4 regions of the Paenibacillus sp. Y916 genome follow, and region 3 is predicted to be linked to each of the others. Evidence: predicted binding sites of a transcription regulator. Region 3 holds the regulator's gene; each other region holds the start of a gene.
The links. The regulator Rex, encoded in region 3, represses fermentation and respiration genes when NADH is low (regulators of the CRP and FNR family bind a similar motif). The targets are predictions, from matches to a motif close to TTGTGAAATATTTCACAA.
Positions count from the first base shown of each region.

Region 1 (6,255 bases), on a different contig from region 3:
TAGTTTGCGAGTTCTGGCTTCTAATTCGGCTGCTTTGGAGTTTTATGATAAATGTGGATTTGTTAGAGAAGGTCGGCTTGTTAACGAATTCCATGTGGGCGGAAGGTATGTAGATGATATTCTGATGGGGTACCTATTGTAATAGGAAGTCAATACTTCGTGATCGAAGAATGAATTCGACCGCTCTTAGCATATGCTTTCAAGGAATGTATCAAGGTGTCATGATTGAACAATACGCATATAACAGGTATATTTGTATGAAGCTAGTGTATAAAGGACGAGACAGAAAACTCAAGGATGAAAGGTTGATTGTAATGGAGAACCCAAGTACACCTCCCAATTTTATTAAGACTATTATTACGGATGATCTGAAATCCGGTAAGGTGAAGGAAATTTTGACGCGTTTTCCACCAGAACCTAACGGGTATTTACATATCGGACATGCTAAAGCGATCTGGATTAGCTTTACTTTAGCAGCTGAGTTTGGCGGGAAGACGAATCTACGATTCGATGATACCAACCCGATTAAAGAGGATACAGAATATGTGAAATCCATTCAGGAAGATGTGAAGTGGCTCGGATATGAGTGGGACGAGTTACGTTTCGCCTCAGACTATTTCGATGAGATGTATGATCGTGCAGTCATCTTGATCAAGAAAGGCAAAGCCTACATTGATGATCTCAGTGCCGATCAAATTCGGGAGACTCGTGGAACATTGACGGAACCTGGGAGTAATAGTCCTTATCGCGATCGTAGTGTGGAAGAGAATTTGGCTATGTTTGAAGGGATGCGCGCAGGCGAATTTAGTGATGGTGCAAAAGTATTACGTGCCAAAATTGATATGTCGTCACCTAATATAAACTTGCGTGATCCGGTGATCTACCGTATTTCTCACACTCATCATCATAATACAGGGGATAAATGGTGTATCTATCCGATGTATACTTTCGCTCATCCATTAGAAGATGCTATTGAAGCTATAACACACTCCCTTTGTTCGTTGGAATTTGAAGATCAACGTCCTTTCTATGATTGGGTTGTAACAGAATGTGAAATGCCGAATATTCCTCATCAATACGAATTCGGTCGTCTGAACGTGGGGCAGACTCTAACGAGTAAACGGAAGCTGAAGTTACTTGTAGATCAGCATCATGTGGATGGCTGGGACGATCCACGGATGCCGACGATCTCGGGCTTGCGTCGTCTGGGATACACTCCTGAGGCGATCCGTAGCTTTATTTATGAGACGGGTATCTCTAAGAGCCAAGGTGTCGTAGATCGACAAATGATGGAGCATTTTGTCCGCGAAGATCTGAAGCTGAAAGCACCACGTACGATGGCAGTATTGAATCCACTCAAAGTCGTAATTACCAACTATCCAGAGGATCAAGTAGAGCTACTGGAAGCGGAGAATAATAGCGAGAATCCTGAAATGGGTAATCGTCAAATTCCATTCTCTCGGGAAATATATATTGAGCAAGAGGACTTCATGGAGAATCCACCGAACAAATACTTCCGATTATTTCCTGGTAATGAAGTTAGATTAAAGAATGCCTATTTCATTAAATGCAATGAAGTAATTAAGGATGAAGAAGGTCATGTTGTCGAAATTCATTGTACCTACGATGTTGAGACGAAGAGCGGAAGTGGATTTACTGGACGCAAAGTGAAGGGAACGATCCATTGGGTCGAGGCCACTCAAGCTGTTCCTGCTGAATTCCGTTTGTATGAGCCGCTTATATTGGATGAGGAAGCGGAAGAATCTATTGATGAGACCCAAGAGAAGACGTTCCTTGATCAAATCAATCCGAATTCGATGGAAATTATCCAAGGCTATATAGAACCTGGTATGAGAGATGTAGTTGCTCAGGATAAGTTCCAATTTTTCCGACATGGATACTTTAACGTAGACTCTAAGTACTCGACGCCAGGACATCCGGTATTTAATCGCGTCGTTTCACTCAAAAGTTCATTTCCAATAACGAAATAAAGACAACAACTTAACAAGTATAAACAAGCCCGCAGTGATGTATCTGCGGGCTTGTTTATTGACTAAGAATGACCGGCTGAATTCAATATTCGATGTTGAATACGCCTCTCACTAACCTCGTGATCAAAAGATGCCCTTTTGAACTTCCTCTAATAGAGTGGATCCTCGTCAGGTTCCCCTTCGTGAGTTGTACCAGGTAATTTATAACCATGTTTTCGAATGAGTGACCAGATCTGCGCAAAGCCAGCGGCGCCGATTAAGGAGAATAGCATACCCGTCTTATACATGGCTTCTGCACCAAAGCTTTGAAATAACCACCCTCCAACAAATCCACCAATCACGCCTGAGAGACCACTCCATGAGAGAGTATATACGGCTTGGCCCGTTGCACGAAAAGGACGAGGGATCAACAGCATCGTAAGCTGGGTACCCACGTAGAAGAATCCACCGAATGTCACACAGTGCAGAATCTGAATGGCAGCGACTTCTAACGGAACTGTAGCCTCAGCCATGAGAAGCCAACGCAGACTGAAAAGCAGACTTACTAAGGCAAGGCAACCGAATAGCCATGATATTTTACGTTTCATGAAACGATCAAACAAGAAGAACATCCCCATTTCAAACAAAGAAGACAGGAATACTGCTAATCCAACAATTCGTTTAGATCCACCAATTTCCGTTATATATAATGACATAAATGTATTATTCATAGCATTCGGAACAGATACTAGAACACCCAAAAGGATAAAGAAAAGAAAGTATGGATTAGTCATGATCGCTGCAAATCCTTTAAGATTTAACTTTGGAGTGTAGGAAGAACGATGCAAGGGTGGAAGAAGCATTACCATCCCAATGGTCAAGATAAGAAGAGCAGTAAATAGGGTTGATACTCGTGATATCCCCGTCGAGTCAAGGATTTGTCCTGCTGCAATGGCGGTTACTGCCCAACCGATAGACCCCCATATGCGGAAACTACCAAATTTATGAGGTGTATCCTGAATATATCCTAGTATAAGACTGTTACTATGAGAGAAGAGAGGTGTCTGAAAGAAAAAGAATAAGGTCATTGTTAAATACACCATAGGATAGCTATCAGCTTGAAAAACAAACTGTATCAGCAACACGCTTCCACTCATCATAATGACGATAATACGTCTCATATTATGCAAGCGGTCACCCCAGCTTCTCCAAAAGGGATTAGCAAACAAAGAGACGAAGGGCCCGAGAGCCATTAGACTACCAATTTCAAATTTCGTCATGCCGACATCATGAAGATAAAGTTGAAAAAAGCTAGTAAAGAGCACCATGGAGCCATATAGGAAGAAATTGAAAAGTCTAAGTGACGTTAAGGAAGATTTGGTTTCTATGGGTTCATTCAATATGTACATTCCTTTCCATAGGAGGAATAGTTGAGCCCTATTATACTTGGCTTAACCAAAGATCATCCTAAATACGAATTGTTAATGGTTATTTATGGTGTTTAGATCAACCATTCCACTTTAACATGTGTTGAAAAGGGATTCAAACCAACAAATTTCCATATCAGCATAAATTCATCATTTAGTGCAAAAAAGGAGGGAAAGAAATAAAAAGGACTGGTAAGCGCTTACAAAATAAGTTATTATATATTTATAAGGTGACGATTCCCCCTAGTAATCGTATGCCGGAATTTCAATTGATATGATTTCCATCGCTGATGGAAGTCATTTTTTTTGCGAAATATAAAAAAGTATAAGTTTCACAGAATACGATATTTCTTATATATCCCTCGAGACGGGTCCATCTTTGAAAAAAGGTGACTTAGTTGGTTCTCCTAGTAAAAAGAAATGGTTATAATATCGTGAAGAATGTCACATGAGATATCTAACATTTGATGTATTATGAATATATAAGAAAGCGCTACCTTTAAAAGAACAAATATATGATGTTTATTGTATCGTCTCGACTCATTGCTAGGACATAAAGGGGGTTGAACTCTGTGTTACTAACCATGGAACTTGTTAAGGATACTGAGGAATGTGTACGCTGGAAGCAAGGTAGAGGCTGGGTATATCAATTGCTTATAGATTTCTTGGGGAGTCCGCCAAACTTGTCACTCGTTGCACAATGGCGACAGCATATAGTTACTAGGGAGGAAATTCTGTTAACAGAAGGCGGTCAACTGTTGAAGAGTTACTTATCCGATATTATGCCAGGTCAACTTGCAAAGGTTTGTGAATTGGAGAAGGCAGAGTACCAACGTTTATTTCACTGTATGCGTCCCATATTCCCATCGCTATGTGAAAGCGATTATGTGAGTAGGTTGAGTGAGAAGGATGTGGACTGTACTGCTGACGTTCGTGAGATTTACGTTCAGTCAGGTATTGCATTCAATAAATTGAACCATGAACAGGACGATAATATTTCGCTTGAGCTTGAGTACATGGCTATTCTTGCTGAACGAGCATCAGATGATCGACGAATCAGGACGGCACAACTAGAATTAATTGATGATCAGATTCAGTTCTTAGAGGAACATCTAGTGAAGTGGATTCCAACCTTCGGTGAAGATTTAATGTGTCTAGCACAAAGTCCGATGTATACCGCTATTGGAAGTATTCTGAAGGACTTTATACCGTATGATATGGCTATGTTACGTGTATGGAGAGAGGAACTTGCCTAGTAGAAGTTGCTTGAGAAGGCATCTTTGACCATTAAATATATGAAGATAGCTTTAAGCTGATTCCTCAAGCGTGAACAGGAGTCGGCTTTTTTGGTATATAGGAAAGTATAAGTTTCACTCGATACTATATTTCTTAAATTTCCGCTGAAACGGGTGCCTTAAAGCGATACGAAGTATCGCTTTAAGGCACCCGTTTCTACTTGTGTATCTTATATTTCCACTGCTATTCCTCTTTCCCATACTATAAGAAAAAGGACATACGCCCATTTCAGAAGTAAATGGGTGTACGTCCTATTGTTGATGCAATAGTCATTATGGGTATCTTAATTAAGTACTTTAGGTTTGCTGAATTTTATTAGTAATTCATACACGATAGGTACGATAACTTACAGATCTATCAGTTTCAATATAAACTTTATAGGTTTTGTTCTCAACTTCAATTTCAGTTAGAACCGGACGCTACCGAACAGGGCTTAGCTTCAGAGTGATCTGCCCAGCCGTAAGACCTAGTGAACTTAACTTCTGCTGATCAGCTACAATCGTGTATTGATCATAGCAAGTGGATAGACTAGACTTTGCCTATTCAAAATGTGTCGTATCTTTTTGTACAAGTCTCAGGATCTCATCGGACACTGGCTTAATATCCTCTAAGCGATCTCCGAATACGCTAACACTAAGTCCACTGCCGAGCATTCTCATCTACTATTCATCTAGATAGGCAAATATGGGAAGCATCATGTACAATAGTTAAGGGTATATGTTATAGATATTGTTATATGTTTAATCCAAATGGGAATGGAAAAGGTGAGGAAATATATGAGACGCGGGTTGCAAGTTGTATTAATTTCAGCAATTGTATTCGCATTTTATTATTTTGGATTTGGTGTTGTAGGGAGGACTGCGGGAACGATTGTTAGTGTGTTCTCAACCCTAACGGTTATTTCTCTATGTTTCATGATCTCTATGGAGAATCGGAATCCTTCGACAACGATGTCCTGGATATTGTTACTTGCATTAGTGCCTATTGTGGGCTTAATATTCTATTTCTTGTTCGGACAGAACTTCTTCAACCGTCGGAAGTACGACAAAAAGGCGCTACGTGATATGGAAGCATACGAAAGAATCGAGAATGAGGAACTTCGAATTCATCAAGATCTTTCGAAATTTACAACGCGTCAGCAACAATTTCTGAAATTATCCCAACGGTTGGCACGCACTCCAATCTCTTTCTCTACAGAAACAACGATTCTTACGAATGGGCAACAGACCTTCTCAACTTTGCTTACCGAGCTTGAGAATGCCAAACATCATATACATATGGAATATTATATATTTCGAGCAGATGATATCGGAACGCAAATTCAACAAATCCTGATCAATAAAGCGAAGCTGGGTGTTGCGGTACGATTTATGTATGATGCAGTGGGTAGCATTCAGATTCCCAAAACCTTCTTGAAGGAGATGGAAGAGGCTGGTGTGAAGCTGGTTGCTTTCGGTAGTGTCAAGACGAATTTCTTCTCTAGCCGCGTGAATTTCCGAAATCACCGCAAGATTGTTGTGATAGATGGGGGCGTGGGCTTGATCGGTGGGCTGAACGTGGGG
Region 1 covers NZ_JBXCJA010000003.1:416,544-422,798, forward strand. The annotation lists gene AC1TO9_RS09920 (N-acetyltransferase family protein) at 1-142, shown strand, start outside; gene AC1TO9_RS09925 (glutamine--tRNA ligase/YqeY domain fusion protein) at 315-1,991, shown strand; gene AC1TO9_RS09930 (MFS transporter) at 2,141-3,379, opposite strand; gene AC1TO9_RS09935 (TorD/DmsD family molecular chaperone) at 3,970-4,653, shown strand; gene cls (cardiolipin synthase) at 5,470-6,255, shown strand, end outside.
Region 1: the regulator Rex is predicted to act here: its motif matches at 3,830-3,847, upstream of AC1TO9_RS09935 (TorD/DmsD family molecular chaperone).

Region 2 (6,255 bases), 190 kb from region 3:
TGCATAAAGTGAATAACGTTTAGAGAGTTCATATATAGCTTAGCTAACCATTGCATCATAGGCTTGAAACGTTTCATCACTTCATCATAAGTGAGAACGTCGCCAGTAATTGCTGGGAATTCCGGTCCAACTTGCGCTCCAGATTTCTCATCTACACCGCCGTTGATTGCATACAACAAACATTTAGCAAGGTTGGCGCGAGCACCAAAGAATTGCATTTGTTTACCGATGCGCATTGCGGATACACAACAAGCAATACCGTAGTCATCGCCATAGATTGGACGCATAAGATCATCGTTCTCATATTGAATGGCACTCGTCTCAATAGATACTTTAGCACAATATTTCTTAAATGCTTCTGGAAGTTGTTCTGACCATAACACTGTTAAGTTAGGTTCAGGAGCTGCTCCTAAGTTGTACAATGTGTGCAGGAAGCGGAAACTGCTCTTCGTTACACGAGTCTGTCCATTGACAGACATTCCTCCGATGGATTCTGTGACCCATGTTGGATCTCCACTGAACAATTCATTATAGTCTGGTGTGCGAAGGAATTTAACGATACGCAACTTCATAACGAAATGATCGACCAATTCTTGTGCTAGTTCTTCCGTCAAAGTACCTTCTGCTATATCACGCTGTACATATATATCAAGGAATGAGGATACGCGTCCGAGGGACATCGCAGCACCATTTTGTTCTTTAATTGCAGCCAAGTATCCAAAATATACCCATTGGAATGCTTCTTTAGCTGTCTTAGCAGGTTCAGAAATATCAAACCCATGCATATCGGCCATCTTCTTCAATTCAGCAAGGGCACGAATTTGTTCTGAAAGCTCTTCACGTTGGCGAATAACAACTTCATCAATTACATCAACTTCTAATTCATTCAGTTCACGCTTCTTGTCTTGAACCAAGAAGTTAATACCATACAGTGCTACGCGACGATAATCACCAATGATCCGTCCACGGCCGTAAGCATCAGGAAGTCCTGTAATAATACCGGCTTTACGAGCCGCTCTCATGTCTGATGTATAAGCATCAAATACACCTTGGTTGTGAGTTTTACGGATATCAGTAAATGTTTTAATAATATCTTCGGAAAGTTTGAATCCATAAGCTTCACAAGCGTCAATCATCATGCGAATGCCGCCTTGCGGTTGAATAGAGCGTTTGAACGGAGCATCTGTTTGTACACCAACAATTTGCTCCTTATCTTTGTCTAAATAGCCTGGTTGGTGCGAGACAATCGTAGCCGCTGTATTGACATCAACATCTAATACACCACCGTTATCTCTCTCTTGCTTCGTTAAGTCCGATACAATTTTCCACAGTTCTGTTGTATTCTGCGTTGCTCCAACTAAGAAGGTTTCATCACCAGCATAAGGTGTAATGTTTTTGAATATAAAGTCATTCACATCGACCTTTCTAGACCATTTCCCCTCTTTGTAACTTCTCCAACCTGACTGTACCTTCTTCATTTCTTTTTCAATAACCGACATAATAATCCCTCCATCTATATATTTATATTTCTGTTAGAGATCATGAGTTTGAAGGTATCTCAGGTCTCTTGGATCCTAGAACGTAATTTTTTTCACAACCAATATAAGTAATATTATTCTAGAATCTTTATCTATCATTAGCTTACTTTAAATACTAGTAAATAACTGTGACAAACATCACTTTTGAGGTGATATTTGTCACGTTAAATTAAAACTTATTCAATTATACTTATTAGCTATTCTTTTGCTATTGATGCTGCTTTATTCGAATCTTCCGTAGAACGCATCTCTATACACATCTGCAAGTTCTGTAACTAATGGCATCTTAGGATTGGCTGTTGTACATTGGTCTTCAAAGGCACGATCTGCCAAGTATTCAACACCAGCTTCAAATTCCTTAGGATCGAACCCTAATTGTTGGAACGATTCCTCGATACCCAGCGTTTTGTTCATTTTACGAATAGCATTAATTAAGCTATTAATACCTTCTTCAGTCGTACGTGCAGGCAATCCGAGGATGCGTGCAATTTCAGCATAACGTTCGTCAGCTACAAAGTGTGAATATTTCGGGAATGCTGCGAACTTCGTTGGTTTCTTGGCATTGTAACGAATGACGTGTGGCAACAGGATTGCATTCGTACGACCGTGAGCTGTGTGGTATTTACCACCCCATTTATGCGCTAAGCTGTGGTTAATTCCTAAGAATGCATTGGCGAATGCCATCCCCGCAAGGGTTGATGCATTATGCATTTTCTCACGAGCCAGCTTATCACCTTCCAATGCCGACTTCTCAAGATATTGGAACACCAATTGGATCGCTTTAATCGCAAGCCCATCTGTGTAGTCGCTAGCCATAACGGATACATAAGCTTCGATGGCATGTGTTAATACGTCCATACCCGTATCAGCTACCGCTACCCGTGGTAACGAGTACACAAACTCTGGGTCAATAATGGCTACGTCTGGTGTTAATTCATAATCCGCAAGTGGATATTTAGTATTGCCTTGATTCTTATCTGTAATAACTGCGAATGAAGTCACTTCTGAACCCGTACCCGACGTTGTTGGTATAGCTACAAACTTAGCCTTTTGACCAAGACGTGGATATTTGTAAATCCGTTTGCGAATATCCATGAATTTTAGTTTCAAGCCATCGAAATCAGCTTCTGGATGTTCGTAGAATAACCACATTGCTTTGGCAGCATCCATAGGAGATCCACCACCGAGTGCAATAATACAGTCAGGTTGGAATCTATTCATCATTGCAGTACCACGATCTACTGTATCTGTCGATGGATCTGGCTCTACTTCAGAGAACACTTCAATAGCAACAGGCGTTTGACGTTGGCGAAGATAATGTTCAACCTTCTCAACATATCCCAGTTTCACCATCATAGGGTCTGTAATAATGGCTACACGAGTAATTTCAGGCATTTTAGCAAGGTATTGTGTTGCACCTTTTTCGAAATAAATCTTGTTAGGAACTTTGAACCATTGCATATTCACGGTACGACGTGCCACCCTCTTTATATTAATTAAGTTAGCTGCCCCTACGTTAGTAGAAACGGAGTTACGACCATAAGATCCACAACCAAGTGTTAATGATGGTAAATTGGTATTATAGAGGTCACCAATGGCACCGTGGGTCGAAGGAGAGTTCACAATAATCCGACCTGTTTGCAGACGATCCGAGAACTTCATGATAACTTCTTCATTATTCGAGTGAATAACAGATGAGTGACCCATACCACCAAATTCAACAACTTCAGCTGCGCGAGTAATACCTTGTTCGGCATTTTTCACTTTATAACAAGCTAACACAGGACTTAATTTCTCAGCAGACAATGGATACTTCGTACCGACACCCTCAATTTCTGCTACCAAGATCTTCGTTCCAGCTGGAACTTGAATACCAGACATTTCAGCAATCTTAACCGCAGATTGACCTACAATAACAGGATTCACTGCACATTTGTCTACGTTCATAGCGCCGACTGTCAACTTAGCAACTTCTTCTTTATTTAGGAAGTAACAGCCATTTGCGATCATCTTTTTCTTCACTTGATCGAATATAGGTTCTTCTATAATAACAGCTTGTTCAGACGCACAAATCATACCATTATCGAATGATTTCGAAAGAATCAAGTCTGTAACTGCTTGATCAATATCGGCACTTTTCTCGATGAAGCAAGGAACGTTACCAGGCCCTACACCAAGCGCTGGCTTACCACAGCTATATGCTGCCTTAACCATTGCAGAACCGCCTGTTGCTAGAATAAGAGCAACACCTGGGTGATTCATAAGGATATTTGTTTTATCCATCGTTGGCTCTTCAATCCATTGGATACAGTCGGCAGGTGCACCTTGTTTCACAGCTGCTTCAAGTAATATTCTTGCTGCTTCACTACTGCACTTTTGTGCGGATGGGTGGAAGCCGAATATAATTGGATTACGAGTCTTAATGGATATAAGCGCTTTAAACATCGTTGTCGCAGTTGGGTTCGTCACAGGAGTGATTCCCATTATTGTACCGACAGGCTCAGCGATTTTTTGGAAGCTGTCATATTGGTTATCTTCGATCACGCCTACTGTCTTATCATTCTTTATGCTGTTATAAATGTACTCTGTTGAGAACATATTCTTAATGATCTTATCTTCATAAATACCTCTGCCTGTTTCTTCCACTGCTAATTTGGCTAAGTACATATGTTGGTCTGAACCAGCGAGTGCCATTGCTTTAACAATTCCATCAATTTGTTCTTGATCCATCTTCATAAACGCTGCTTGTGCTTTATCTGCCTTGTCAATTAGAGATTGAATATATCCCTCTGCCGTCCCTTGTATCTTCTCTTGGATAACTTCATTTTTAACTGCCATTTCATCTCATCCTCCCAGTAAATATATGGTTATCTCTTTCTTGATTTCATCATATCATAGCTCTTTGAAAATTAGTAGTGAAATATTTCACAATCATATAATTATTTTTCATAGCGCTTACATTTCTATTATGTCCGTTTTTACCCATTTTGCAGACTTTATCAATATTTCTCCTTATTAACCTCACTTAAAAGTGAAATTTATCACAAAGTTTTATAATTCGCCACTATTAAGGGTATTTATTCCCCCACAAATGTGATTTTTAAGGGTATAATTAGTTTAAATTTAACAGAAAATTTAGGATAAGGGGTTAAGACTATGACTGCATATATCAATGTTATCGAAGCCCGTGGAAATACAAGCTGTTTTTCTGAATCCAATTTTAATCATCTACTAGTCGCTATGAAGGATCGCATTATTCCTGAGGGATCACATCTTTTTTGGGAGGGTGACTTGTCAGATAAACTTTATTACATCAAGCGTGGTCGGATTAAGTTGACCAAATCTACAGACGAAGGTAAAGAACTTATACTATATATGTATCAGACAGGAGATTTGGTAGGTCAAGCCGATCTATTCTTCAGCACCAAACATAGCTTTAATGCTGAAGTGCTCGAAGAAAGTGAAGTTGGTGTCATTGAACATAAAGATTTGGAAATGTTGATCTGTCAGCATTCTGAATTCTCTATTGATTTCATGAAATGGATGGGCATCCATCATCGTCTAACACAGACTAAATTTCGTGATTTGATGTTGTATGGTAAGCCAGGTGCCCTTTGCTCCACTTTAATTCGACTTGGTAACACGTATGGTGAGAAGCAAGGAAACAATATACTCATTAACAAAAAAGTGACCCATACCGATTTATCCAACATGATCGGCGCCACTCGTGAAAGTGTCAATCGGATGCTTAGCGATTTACGTAAAAAAGATGCTGTAGAATATGATGGCGGACTGATCGTTATTAAGAATCTTACTATGCTACAAGAGATCTGCCACTGTGAGCTTTGCCCGGCTGAAATTTGCCGGATATAGGAATACAATACGATTTCAAGGACGCCTAACGGCGTCCTTCTTCATGACAAAAAGACGACAAGCCAGTTCTCGATGGCTGTCGTCTTTTTGTAAAAAAACCTTATTTCTTTTTACTCCGTACAGGTGAAATAAACCAGTATGCCGTACCTACGAACAGACCTCCACCTACAATATTCCCTAATGTAACAGGGATCATATTATGCAACCAGCCCGCAATTGAAATAGTCTCTGGGTGATTGGGTAGTAAAGTCGCCAGACTGAGCAGCGTCATATTAGCGACACTATGCTCAAATCCACTCGCAATAAAGGCAAATAGGCACCACCAGATGAGTATTAATTTCGCAACTTCTTCTTTTGCACGCATTGCCATCCAGATCGCCAAGCATACTAACCAGTTACAAAGAATCCCCCTAAAGAACAATTCCATAACAGGCAGATTCATCTTTTTTGCGGTTGCCGCAAAGAGTAAGTGCTCCGCAGGGATGTCCTTGAATAACCCTGCACCTAGAACTAGTAAACTCAGCACAATAGCACCTAATAAATTCCCTATAAATACGATAGTCCAGTTCTTAAGCGTATCCCTAATAGTAGTCTTACCTGCCAGTGTACTTACCACAAAGAACATATTATTTCCCGTAAATAACTCTGCACCAGCAAATATAACTAATGTAAGTGCAATCCCGAAAGCAGCTCCCATAACGAGCGGTTGAAAGGCAGAGTTGATTGCAGCTAAGGGTGCACCTAGTGAGAAGATTAGAATAATCCCAATCCCTATATAGGCACCTGCTAATACAGCAGCTATCATGTATCGTATTAGACTTTCATTCATTTTTTCTTTTCTCTT
Region 2 covers NZ_JBXCJA010000001.1:454,731-460,985, reverse strand. The annotation lists gene pflB (formate C-acetyltransferase) at 1-1,499, opposite strand, end outside; gene adhE (bifunctional acetaldehyde-CoA/alcohol dehydrogenase) at 1,761-4,376, opposite strand; gene AC1TO9_RS02090 (Crp/Fnr family transcriptional regulator) at 4,695-5,411, shown strand; gene AC1TO9_RS02085 (formate/nitrite transporter family protein) at 5,512-6,255, opposite strand, start outside.
Region 2: the regulator Rex is predicted to act here: its motif matches at 1,580-1,597, upstream of pflB (formate C-acetyltransferase).

Region 3 (6,255 bases):
GCACGCATACGATCAACCTCCAGGAGCAGTTGCGAGAGCGAGATATACCACTATTGACTCAAGTTGTTCCTTTCCCATTTAAAGCGGCAATTTTCAAGGGGAGACAACATTATTTGTGTTTGAGAAAATTTGAACATAAAATAAATAGAAGAGACTTTACGAATCCTAAAGAGGATTTGATCTTAGCTGCGCAAATGATGGTATGGTTAACGCAGACTGAGACAGGTGATGATGAGGAACTGAATCTAGGAGCCCGTGGTGGGGACTTCTGGGAGACGGTGTCTAGTGACACGGATTCTTGCTTGGGACGCGCTTGTCCATGGTTTCGTAAATGCTATTATCATCGTGCTAAACATGAAGCGGGTGTAGCGGACGTTGTGATTACCAATCATTCGAAGCTATTCTCAGATGTAAAGGCAGGACATCAGCTATTGCCTGCTTACGAATATTTAGTTATAGATGAGGCGCATCATTTAGAAGAAGTCGCTGGTAAACACCTAGGCCTTCATATAAGGTATTTCAATGTGATCCACACGTTATCACGACTTTACAAAGATAACCGAAACGGTCAATTTCCTGTTCTACGACAACAGCTACAATCTTCAAGCGATGAGAAGGCCGCCGACTGGGCACTATTGACTGATCGTATGAGTAGTGATTTAGTTGATGTGAAGGAACATTGGGATAGACTAAGCGATATGTTATTTGCTCTGCTTCCTGAACGAAGTGATGCTGCTCCAGGGGATACGGGGCAGTTCGTCCTACGTTTGCAGCCTGCGAAGAAACCGAAGGATTGGGAAGTGCTGCAAGAGATAGAGAATCAGATCTATGTAACGCTGGGCGAAGTGATTCGTAGTTCGGATAAAATGATCAATGAAATCAGAGAAAATCTAGAGGATTTTAATTTTGAAAGTTTGCTCACGGACATCAGTGGCCTTGTGAAAGATTTAGCTTCCCAGCGTGAAGGCTTACATTTCTTTGTATCACTTAACGATGCAGGAAATGTATACTGGATGGAGGCTAACGGTCACTATCGGAGTAAATCCCTACAGATGTATGCGGTTCCTGTAGATGTAAGTCAGCAGCTAAAGGAAGTATTCTTTGATAAAAAGAAAAGTATTATTCTAACTTCAGCTACGTTGTCAATCGACAAATCCTTTCAGTATATGACTGAAAACTTGGGGCTTCAGGAAGCTTCGGATCAAGATCGACTGGTAACTGTGCAATTGCCGTCTCCTTTTCGCTATCGTGATCAGGCATTGCTGATTATCCCGCGTGATTTCCCAAGTGTGAAGGGAAGTATAGGCGACGCGCTCTTCGTCGAAACACTTGTTAAATCACTGGCTGAAACAGCTATCGTTACACAAGGTCGAATGTTAGTATTATTCACTTCATACCGTATGCTTCGGCAAGTGTATGAGCCTTTAAGTAAAGCACTCTCCTCTACGGATATTGCGGTACTAGGACAAGGTGTGGATAATGGAAGCCGAAGTAAGTTGATCCGCCGTTTCCAGGATAGTAGTGCCTCGGTACTTCTAGGAACAAACAGCTTCTGGGAAGGGGTAGATATTCCAGGAGAAGCACTGACTTGCTTAGCTATTGTTCGACTTCCTTTTCAGCCTCCTAATCATCCACTTGTAGAGGCGAAGAGTGAACTTTTACAGCAACAAAAGAAAAATCCTTTCATGAAGCTTTCAGTACCTCAAGCAGTTATTCGTTTCAAACAAGGATTTGGACGATTAGTGCGTACGGCGAGTGACCGAGGAATCGTTATTGTATATGATACACGGGTGATTGAATCTTATTATGGGAAGTACTTCCTATATTCACTACCTGGTCCTAAGATGGAGCATATGTCAACGGATCAAATGGTTCCAAGAATTTCGGAATGGTTACAAGACGGACACCGTCCTTGATCAATGTATTAGCTATTCATTAGGAGGAGCAAATATGAAATCTGATAAAATTTCAGAAGCTGTTGTACGCAGATTACCTATTTATTTGCGTTATCTGACAGAACTTCAAAGACGGGAAGTAGCTACAGTCTCTTCACAGGAATTAGGTCAAAAGCTAGACTTGAATCCTGCGCAAATTCGTAAGGATCTTGCTTATTTTGGCGATTTTGGTAGAAAAGGCATTGGGTATGACGTAGCTTATTTAATTGAAAAAATACGACATATTCTTAATTTGGATCAACAGATCAATGTTGTTCTAGTAGGTGCCGGTAATCTAGGCCACGCTTTATCCAATTATAATGCTTACTTGAAAGAGAATTTAAAGATTGTCGCCGTATTTGATGCATATCCAACGAAGATTGGAACGCGTATTAATACAATAGAAGTTCAACCTATGGATGAACTTTTCGATACAATTAAGAAGCATAATATTCGCATTGGAATCATTACCGTTCCTGAGCAAGAAGCTCAGGATGTTGCCGATAAATTGATTGAAGCAGGAATTGGAGCTATATTGAATTTCGCTCCAACGATATTAAAGGCCCCGGCGGATGTTCGTATTCATGCAGCTGATTTCACTACGGATATGCTTAGCCTTGCTTATTATTTGGTTAATGGAAAGGGAGATTCAGACGAAAATGAACAACAAAATTCAGAAGTGGATCATTAAGAATGGTACGTTCGCTGTTCTGAACAATGAACAACCTGTATTGAAGGGGTATATGCTCATAGAGGATGATTTGATCACGTATATTGGTGAAGACAAGCCGGTAGTTGATGAAGATATTCCAGAGGTGGATGGTAGCCATTTGTTGTTCTTACCAGGTCTTGTCAACACACATGGACATGCTGCTATGTCATTGCTTAGAGGCTATGGCGATGATCTTGCGCTACAAGTATGGTTACAGGAGAAAATGTGGCCAATGGAAGAGAAATTCACCCCTGAAGATGTCTACTGGGGAGCTTCCTTATCTGTGTTAGAAATGCTTAAGGGTGGTACAACGACTTTTCTAGATATGTATGATCACATGGATCAGGTAGCTAAAGTAGTTCAGGAATCTGGAATTCGCGGCGTCCTAACTAGAGGTGTTATTGGATTATGTTCTGCGGAAGTCCAACAACATAAGCTTCAGGAAGCGATCTCTTTTGCAAAAACTTGGCACGGACAAGCAGAGGGTAGAATTACGACGATGATGTCGCCACATGCTCCTTATACATGCCCGCCAGATTACTTCGAGAAGTTTGTACAGGCTGCACATGATCTCGATCTGCCGATGCATACACATATGTCGGAGACGCTAAGTGAAGTAGCACAGAACGTAGCAGACTATGGTCTACGTCCTGTTCAACATTTGGAGAAACTCGGCATGTTTACACGTCCTTCGATTGTTGCGCACGGTGTACATTTGAATGACGAAGAGATTGAGATTCTAGCAACTCATCAAGTTGGCGTATCACATAACCCAGGAAGTAACTTGAAGCTTGCGAGTGGTATTGCGCGTGTAACAGACCTATTGAAGGCAGGAGTACCTGTATCGCTTGGAACAGATGGTCCAGCAAGTAATAACAATCTGGATATGTTCGAAGAGATGCGACTGGCTGCCCTCATTCACAAAGGGATATCTGGGGATCCAACAGCTATTCCGGCTGCTGAGGCGCTGCGGATGGGTACTATTTATGGGGCAAAGTCATTGTTTCTAGATACGGTAGGAAGATTGGCTCCGGGTATGAAGGCAGATTTCATTGCACTAAATACGGATCAGGCTCATTTCTTACCCCACACGGATTTCATCTCACACTCGATCTATTCTGCGAGTGCCAAAGATGTAGAGCATGTATGGGTTGATGGTAAGCAAGTTGTGAAGAATGGTGCTTGTCTTACTCTAGACGAAGAGCGTATACACCATGAAGCGCAATCTGCTTTCGAGGGCTTACTTAACCGTTAAGGTATTAGTTACTCCTTATTCCTGAAGAGAGGAAGTTCAGGTTGAAGAAGAATAAGAACAAGAACAAGAACAAGTATATGGACAAGAAGAAGATCATTTGGCTAAGTGTCGCTGTCATCATCGTGTTGCTATTCGGACTCTATCGCTATTACATATACATTATGCAGGATCAATGGAGTCAGGAAGCTGTGGCTATTGCTGCAGCGAAGGAGCATAGTGAATTAACTCAAGTTACTCGTACCTCCAAATCGGTCTGGAACAATGTAGTCTGGGTCATTGAAGGTAAAGATCAGGACGATCAGAATATGATTGTCTGGGTCCCATTAACGAGTGAGTACGAAGTGAATGATACCCCGAAAGCGATTCAAAGTGAACTATTGAAGGATGGGTTATCCAAAACCCAAATGATGACACTTATCGAAAAGGAACTTTCGAATATAAAGAAAAAACATTTGCAACTAGGTCTTTTCAATGGAACAGCTGCCTGGCAACTGTTCTACAAAGAACAAGACCATTATAATTATCGCTTCTATCGATTCAGTGATGGTATGCAAATAGGCGAACAATTTACATTACCGAACCGTTAGATCACGTTAAATTACGCTACATCAATAAACCAGTTGAGTCATCCTTTGAGGATGACCCAACTGGTTTTGTTGTTTGTTTGTGTGTGAGGTCGGGTAAGCTCGGATGGGCCCTGATGGGGTTGATTGCTGATTGGTGAGTGCTGAGTGCGAGGAATACCTGTAAAAGGACACTTAATTAGTAGGAAAAGTAGGGTGTAGCAGAATTAGATGTAATAATGGCAGTTAAAAGTGGCGAAAACGATAAAAAGTGGATTTTTCTAGTAACTAGATACCATGAATACAACTAAATTTAGCTTTAGGAGGATTCGTTCGAATTTAATTGCGCTTTATGCAACTGCGTGATTGGTGGAGGCGAATGTCGCAATCTTTGTGACATCATTTAAAAAATCCATATATTTTCAGAAGATAAATGTATACGATATGATATACTAATTCATGTAGTGAATATATACGAAGTTGATATACTCTACCCAGAATGACTTGCGAAGGGAGATAGTTATATGAAGTTACGATTTATTCCGATTGCACTATCGGTGGTCATTTCAGGTGCGCTCTTATTTGGTGGGTGGTTCGGTTATCGGCAGGTAGCTCAGCAGAATCCGCTTCACAATATAGTTAAAGAATATGAAGGTGTTAATCAGCACGAATTGAAAATTACCAATAATGAGATCGTTGTGAATCTTGATGTTATACCTGGGACGAAATTATCAGGATTAGTTCAACAACTTACGACGGAAGGGAAATCAATTATTGGAAAAAAGACATTAAAGCTCGATATAGTTGATCACTCGAACGATACATTAGATGAGTTCTGGGATCAGGCCATGTTCCCTGTTGCAGAAGCGATGGAGAATAAACAATATACACAGATTGTTGAGAAATTAAACAAGATGGAACACAATACAACGGTAAAAGTAACAACCGAAATGGATGCTAAGAATGTGTATGTAAGTCTAACTGATGGAGAGAGTAGTAAGTTTATTATCTTGCCACGCGAGCCAGGGGTATTGGGGGTGTGGAATAATGCCTAAGTGGGGCAAAGAAATATTGATCGGATTTACTCCGGTACTCCTTATCTTTCTTATTTATATTGGTGTGAATATTGTTCCTATTCTACTCGTCGGAGCGTTTATAGTAGTTATACTAACCTTTGTGAATAAGCGTGGTGGCTTAGCAGTAGGTGCAATAGCAGATCGGGAGCGCAAGAAGAAAGTTCCAAGCAAGCTAACTTTTGATGAAATTGGTGGACAGGATCATCCGAAAGAGGAATTGATGGAAGCTCTTGATTTTCTCATTAGACATGAAGAAATTCAGAAATTTGGTATTCGCCCATTAAAGGGAATATTACTGACGGGTCCACCAGGTACAGGAAAGACATTGCTTGCAAAAGCAGCTAGTCAGTATACGGATTCTGTATTTGTTGCTGCATCAGGCAGTGAGTTCGTTGAGATGTATGTCGGTGTTGGTGCGGGGAGAGTGCGTGATTTATTCCGTGACGCGCGAACACGTGCGATGAAGGAAAACAAGAAAAGTGCAGTTATATTTATTGATGAGATTGATGTCATCGGTGGTAAACGTGAAGGTGGGCAACAGCGTGAGTATGATCAGACTTTAAATCAGTTATTAACGGAAATGGATGGCATTTATAATTCTGAAAGTCCTAGAATATTACTCATAGCTGCAACTAACCGCAAGGAAATGCTAGATAGTGCGCTTCTTCGCCCAGGACGATTCGACCGACATATTCAAGTGGATCTTCCGGATAAA
Region 3 covers NZ_JBXCJA010000001.1:640,505-646,759, forward strand. The annotation lists gene dinG (ATP-dependent DNA helicase DinG) at 1-1,916, shown strand, start outside; gene AC1TO9_RS03105 (redox-sensing transcriptional repressor Rex) at 1,951-2,625, shown strand; gene AC1TO9_RS03110 (amidohydrolase) at 2,594-3,901, shown strand; gene AC1TO9_RS03115 (cell wall elongation regulator TseB-like domain-containing protein) at 3,943-4,488, shown strand; gene AC1TO9_RS03120 (hypothetical protein) at 4,989-5,519, shown strand; gene AC1TO9_RS03125 (AAA family ATPase) at 5,512-6,255, shown strand, end outside.

Region 4 (6,255 bases), on a different contig from region 3:
GTTGAAAATATACCCATCTTTGGGTCTTTCTCTAGTACTTCCATTTATATTTCTATTTAATTTTGTACAGTTTCAGGAATGGGATAATATATCTTCTAGTAAAAGTTATTTGCTGATGTATGCCGCGGCTTTATTTATTCCAACGGTTATCATAATGATGAAATTCTCAGAAAGCTATAAGGGAGCCTGGATATATAGGATGATGCCTATCCCAAATCTATCTCCTATATTTAAAGGAAGTCTTAAAGCCATCTTAGTGAAGTTGTTCTTACCGTTATTTATATTAATAAGCATCCTGTTTATAGTGATATTTGGACTAAGAATACTACCTGACTTGGTGGTATTTCTATTGAGTATATGTATTTACACTGTCATTTCGTTTCTTATATTAAGAAAGGCACTACCCTTCTCGGAACCTTATCGGGTTGCGAGAGGAGCCGAAACCATGAGATTGTTTCTACTGATGGCTATTCTTGCTATTCTTGCAGGTGCTCATCTCTTGAGTACCTTAGTGAGTTATGGCGTATATATGTATATGATCCTCCTAATAATGTTGAATTTTCTTAGCTGGAGTCGAGCTTTTAGAACCACTTGGGATAACGTAACTAGATCGTCACTAGATTAAGTGAGGAAGAAACAGGGGTAAATCCCTCCTTCCACCTTTTGATTATATTTGAAAGAAGTAGTACATTTAGATAGATACTAGTTAGGAGGTTCGGGATATAATGTATTACGAAGACAGTGAGAATTTGACTATCATGACATACACACTTAACAGTGGCATTAAAGGGACTGTTCCTTTATCGAATAAACAGATTCAAGAATGGATGGAAAGTTACAGATCAAATACGAAATTTATTACAGCGATTGGCAAAGAGTTCTTTGGCCTTAATCCAGATCTAGTTGCAGACTTTAAGGTGCAGAATCGATTCTCCAACTACGTGGAGATAATTAGACCTATATCGATAGGTGATCAAGAGAAGAATGATGAACTCTCGCAAGCCTATGAAGAGAATCTTGTATTCTTCAAGGTGGACTGCAAATGTGGGACGACATATACAACCTATTCGCAATACTATACGACGAAGTGGTTTTGCTCGAAGTGTAAAGAGATTGTATTTATGGATAAGAAGAAAGGTAAGGTTCCCACAGACAAAGGTGAGGCCTGGTACATGACGAATAAGTATTTTGTAGATCGGGAATCATAGAAATACATTGCGACAATACACAAGGAACAGCTACGACGAAAGATCCGGTAGCTGCTCCTTTTTTTTTGAAGTTAATTAATGTACTTTGAATCGTTCAATAAGACGATGAAGCTTCTCGGACATTTCTGCAAGGAGAGTAGCGGAAGCATCGACCTCCTCCATGGATGCAAGCTGTTGCTCTGAGGCAGCAGACACACTTTGCGTTCCATCATACGTCTGATTGGCTAGTTCAACGATAACTTGTGCTGTTTCAACAAGTAGATTAGCATTGTTGGACAGTTGATGGATGGCTGAGGAGACGTGTTTATTCTGCTCCGTAATATTGTCGGCTGAGCATTCAATTTGTTCGAGGGAAGCTTCAAGCTCAGAGATACGTGTCATTTCTTGTGTTACTTGCATAGCTGTATCTAACATGCCTTGACTAGCAGTTTCTATTAGTATTAAGGTCGCTGTTACGACTTCGGAAATTTCTTTAGCTGATTGGGATGAGCTCTCAGACAATTTCCTTACTGAACTAGCTACTACGGAGAATCCTTGGCCATGCACGCCGGCACGGGCAGCCTCGATCGCTGCATTTAAAGCTAGTAGGTTAGTTTCTGCTGCTATTCCTGTCATAACATCAAGCATATGTCTTATTTCCTGCGAATGATCCTTTAAGTTCTGAATCGTAGATGATAATTCCTGTATGCTTTGATTTATATTTGTCATTTGATCAACAGTTTCATGTATTGATAGCTTCCCCGCCCGGGCTTGATGTAAATTATCAGCAGCGGATACGAGCGCTTGTTCAGTGCTTAACGAGATATTTGAAATAAAGGTTGATATTTCTGCGATCTTCTCAGAGCTTACTTCTAAGTTCAGTAGCTGCTTCTCTGCGCCATCAGCCATTTCGCCAATGATCAAGACGGTTTGTCGTCCGGCTTCTTCCGTCTGCTTAGAGCTTGCAGATAATTGTTGGGAAGAGGCTGCAACTTGAATTGAAGTATCGTTGACCTCTTGAATGAGTTCTTGTAGATTGCGAGTCATCATATTGAAATCTGCGGAGAGCTGTCCGATTTCATCTGTGCTTTTAAACATCAATGGTTTCACAGTCAGATCACCTTTAGTAATTTGGTGCACATGCGCTGATAGAAGAGCTATTGGACGGATCATTCTCTGAATGATCAGATAAATAACTAGTGCAGCGGCAAGAAATAAAGAAGCACCTACAATGAAAGGATATAAGAGCGTGTTAATCGTGCGTTGTTGAATGAGCGAAGCGTCAACATTGATGGCGAGAAGAGCGATGATTTCTTGAGTAGAGTCATTGTCTTTATAAATGGGCCCGTATCCTGTCTTTAGGTGGATATCATCATATGTGTATACGCTGGAATAGCTGGAATGCTTCATATTAATAATCATTTCACGAGCATCTTGATCTAAGTAGAAGGAGTCGCCTGCTTGATATCCTCTGCTTTTCAGACTGGTATCAGCAGCTAGAATGGTGCCATCCAAAGATAGGACGAAAGCTTCTTTAAACAAGGGCTTCTTATGTATAATCCAATCAATGTTAGTCTCCACTGTGTGACGTGAAGTAGTATCTCCTTGAACGAGTGCTATAATATCTTGTGGATCAACTAACCCTGAAGTGATGTCTGCACATCCAACCGTTTCGATTCCGAGTGCTTCATCAATCTGGCGATAGGTTATATTATAAGCAAAGCTGCTGACCGATACACCTACTGCAAAGAGTAGGGCGATCAACATTAATGTGATCTTCGTAGCTAATCTCACGTTGTAGCCTCCAGTATCTAATGTGTATAAGTTGTTAGTATAAAATTGCAAATAAAATAAGATTAACAGATCAATTTTTAATATTGTGTGACAAACTTCACAATGTGGATAACTTTTTCCTTTAAGTGTGATAAATATCACATGCTCTTGGAGGAGGGTCTGACAAAATATAAAGATATAAAAAGGGAAGAGGGATAATAATTATGGATCCGGTCATGCTCGCACGCATCCAATTTGCGTCAACAACGCTGTTTCACTTTATTTTTGTACCATTGTCCATAGGATTGGCATTACTGATCGCCATTATGGAGACAATGTATGTTATCAAAGGAAAAGAAGAGTACAAAAAGATGGCCAAATTCTGGGGTCATTTGTTTCTTATAAACTTTGCTGTAGGTATCGTAACAGGAATACTACAAGAATTTCAGTTTGGGATGAATTGGTCGGATTATTCTAGATTTGTAGGAGATGTATTTGGAGCACCGCTAGCAATCGAAGCATTACTGGCTTTTTTCCTAGAGTCCACATTTCTTGGGATATGGATTTTTGGGTGGGACCGCTTGTCTAAGAAGCTTCACTTAGCGTGTATTTGGTTAGTATCTTTTGGTACTATGATGTCCGCTGTTTGGATTCTAATCGCGAATTCCTTTATGCAGAGACCTGTTGGATTTGAGATTAATAATGGTCGAGCCGAGATGAATGACTTCTTTGCTCTGATTACGAACGGACAGGCATTAGTGGAAATTCCACATACCATTCTAGCCGCATTCATGACAGGGGCCTTCTTCGTTACAGGTGTCAGCGCCTATAAAATGTTGAAACGTCAAGATTTTCAATTTTTCAAGAAGTCTTTCATTATTGCTATTATCGTAGGAATGGTCTCATCGATTGGTGTCGCGCTTGTAGGACATAGTCAAGCCCAATACCTAGTAGAGACGCAACCGATGAAGATGGCGGCTTCGGAAGGACTATGGGATACAAGTTCTGACCCGGCTCCTTGGACGGTCTTTGCGACAATAGATCCGGAGAAGAAAGAGAATGGTATGGTTATACAAATTCCATATTTACTAAGCTTCTTGTCTTATAGTAAGTTCTCTGGTGAAGTGGTTGGGATGAACCAGCTACAAGCAGAGTATGAAGAGAAATATGGTCCGGGGGACTATATTCCACCTGTACGCACGACGTTCTGGAGCTTCCGGATCATGGTAGCAAGTGGATCTGTACTCATACTTCTAAGTATGTATGGTGTCTATTTGGTAGCTCGTAAGAAGCTAGAACAGACTAACAAATGGTTTATGCGTATTATGATATGGTCGATTTCATTACCTTTTATCGCGAACTCAGCAGGTTGGATTATGACGGAGATGGGTCGCCAACCGTGGACTGTATTTGGATTATTCAAGACGGAAGATAGTATTTCTCCTAACGTATCGGCTGGGCAAATTCTATTCTCATTAATTACGTTCTCACTTGCTTATACTGTATTAGCTGTGATCTTAGTATATCTGTTCATTCGTGTGATTAAGAAGGGACCGAATGATTCGGGTACCCCTGAGGAAGAATCTCACGACCCATTTGATAAGGAGGTTAATCATGTCTCTTAATGAGTTGTGGTTCTTGTTGATTGCCGTATTATTCATTGGCTTTTTCTTCTTGGAAGGTTTCGACTTTGGTGTGGGCATGTCAACAGCGGTTCTAGCGAAGAATGATTCGGAGCGTCGTGTATTGATTAATTCAATTGGCCCTTTCTGGGATGCAAATGAAGTGTGGCTGATTACAGCGGGGGGAGCGATGTTCGCTGCCTTTCCACATTGGTATGCTACATTATTTAGTGGATTCTATACTGCGCTCGTATTTGTGTTATTAGCTTTGATTGGTCGTGGTGTAGCTTTCGAATTTAGAGGTAAGGTAGCTTCTGAAACGTGGAAAAAAACATGGGATGTCATTATTTTCTTCGGTAGCTTACTTCCACCGTTGTTGTTCGGAGTTGTATTCGCTTGTCTTATACAGGGCGTTCCTATCGGTGAAGATATGAATATGAATGCTGGATTCTTTGATATTGTGAATGGCTATACTTTACTTGGTGGGATCACGGTAGTTGTTCTTTGCCTAGTACATGGTCTCATGTTTACTACCTTAAGAGTGTTAGGTGATTTACAGGACCGAGCACGTGTGATGGCTAAGAAGTTACTGATTCCACTCGCAGTATTATTAGTCGGGTTTTCTGTGATGACATATTTTGTGACAGATATATTTGAAGTTCGTGGTGGTATTCTAAGCGTAACTGCGATTATTGGAGTAATCGCGTACTTCCTAGCCGGTTATTTCATGTCTCGTAAAAGGGATGGTTGGGCTTTTGGTATGACGGGCGCAGTAATCATCATATCATTCGCATCCATATTTATTGGGTTGTTCCCAAGAGTGATGGTCAGTTCGATTAGTGATGCCTTTAGTTTGACAATTACCAACGCTGCTTCAGGACAATATTCATTAAAGGTCATGTCCATCGTTGCGCTTACCTTGCTTCCGTTTGTACTCGGATATCAAGTGTGGAGTTACTATATTTTTAATAAACGAGTAAATGCGAAAGATCATATGGAATACTGATGGGTCGAAATTTATTAGCATTTAAAGGTATCAAACCCATTCTGGTAGCGGTGGCACTGCTGACCTTAGTGCAAAGCATGTCTATACTATGGATGGCAAGAGCGTTGTCGGAAGTCGTCTCTGCCTTATTTGCTGGGGATGCGCTACAAGATCAGACTAATGGAATAGCTATATTTCTAGTTTCATTTATGGCTCGACATGTCGTGAATTTCCTGCAACAAAAAATAACGTACCGATATGCCGAGCGTACTGGTACGTTATTGCGCAAACAATTAATGGACAAGCTATTTCAGCTTGGGCCGCGGTTTGCCAAGACGGAAGGAACAGGGAAGCTTGTAACGCTTGTATTGGACGGAACATCCAAATTCAGACTCTATTTGGAACTGATTATTCCGCGTACCGTCGCGACGGCGGTGATCCCAGCGGTAATCTTTGTTTATGTATTCACACAGGATATTCAGTCTGCGATTATACTCTTAGTTACGATGCCGATACTCATCGTGTTTATGATTCTTATCGGTCTTTCTTCACGTAAACAAGTGGATAATCAGATGGATTCCTACCGTAATTTAGCCAATCACTTCGTGGATTCATTGCGTGGATTGGAGACGCTGAAATACTTAGGGCGAAGTAAATCACATATCAGTACAATTGGCGCAGTCAGTGA
Region 4 covers NZ_JBXCJA010000003.1:342,108-348,362, forward strand. The annotation lists gene AC1TO9_RS09595 (hypothetical protein) at 1-625, shown strand, start outside; gene AC1TO9_RS09600 (hypothetical protein) at 726-1,208, shown strand; gene AC1TO9_RS09605 (methyl-accepting chemotaxis protein) at 1,284-2,981, opposite strand; gene AC1TO9_RS09610 (cytochrome ubiquinol oxidase subunit I) at 3,185-4,585, shown strand; gene cydB (cytochrome d ubiquinol oxidase subunit II) at 4,572-5,588, shown strand; gene cydD (thiol reductant ABC exporter subunit CydD) at 5,588-6,255, shown strand, end outside.
Region 4: the regulator Rex is predicted to act here: its motif matches at 3,067-3,084, upstream of AC1TO9_RS09610 (cytochrome ubiquinol oxidase subunit I).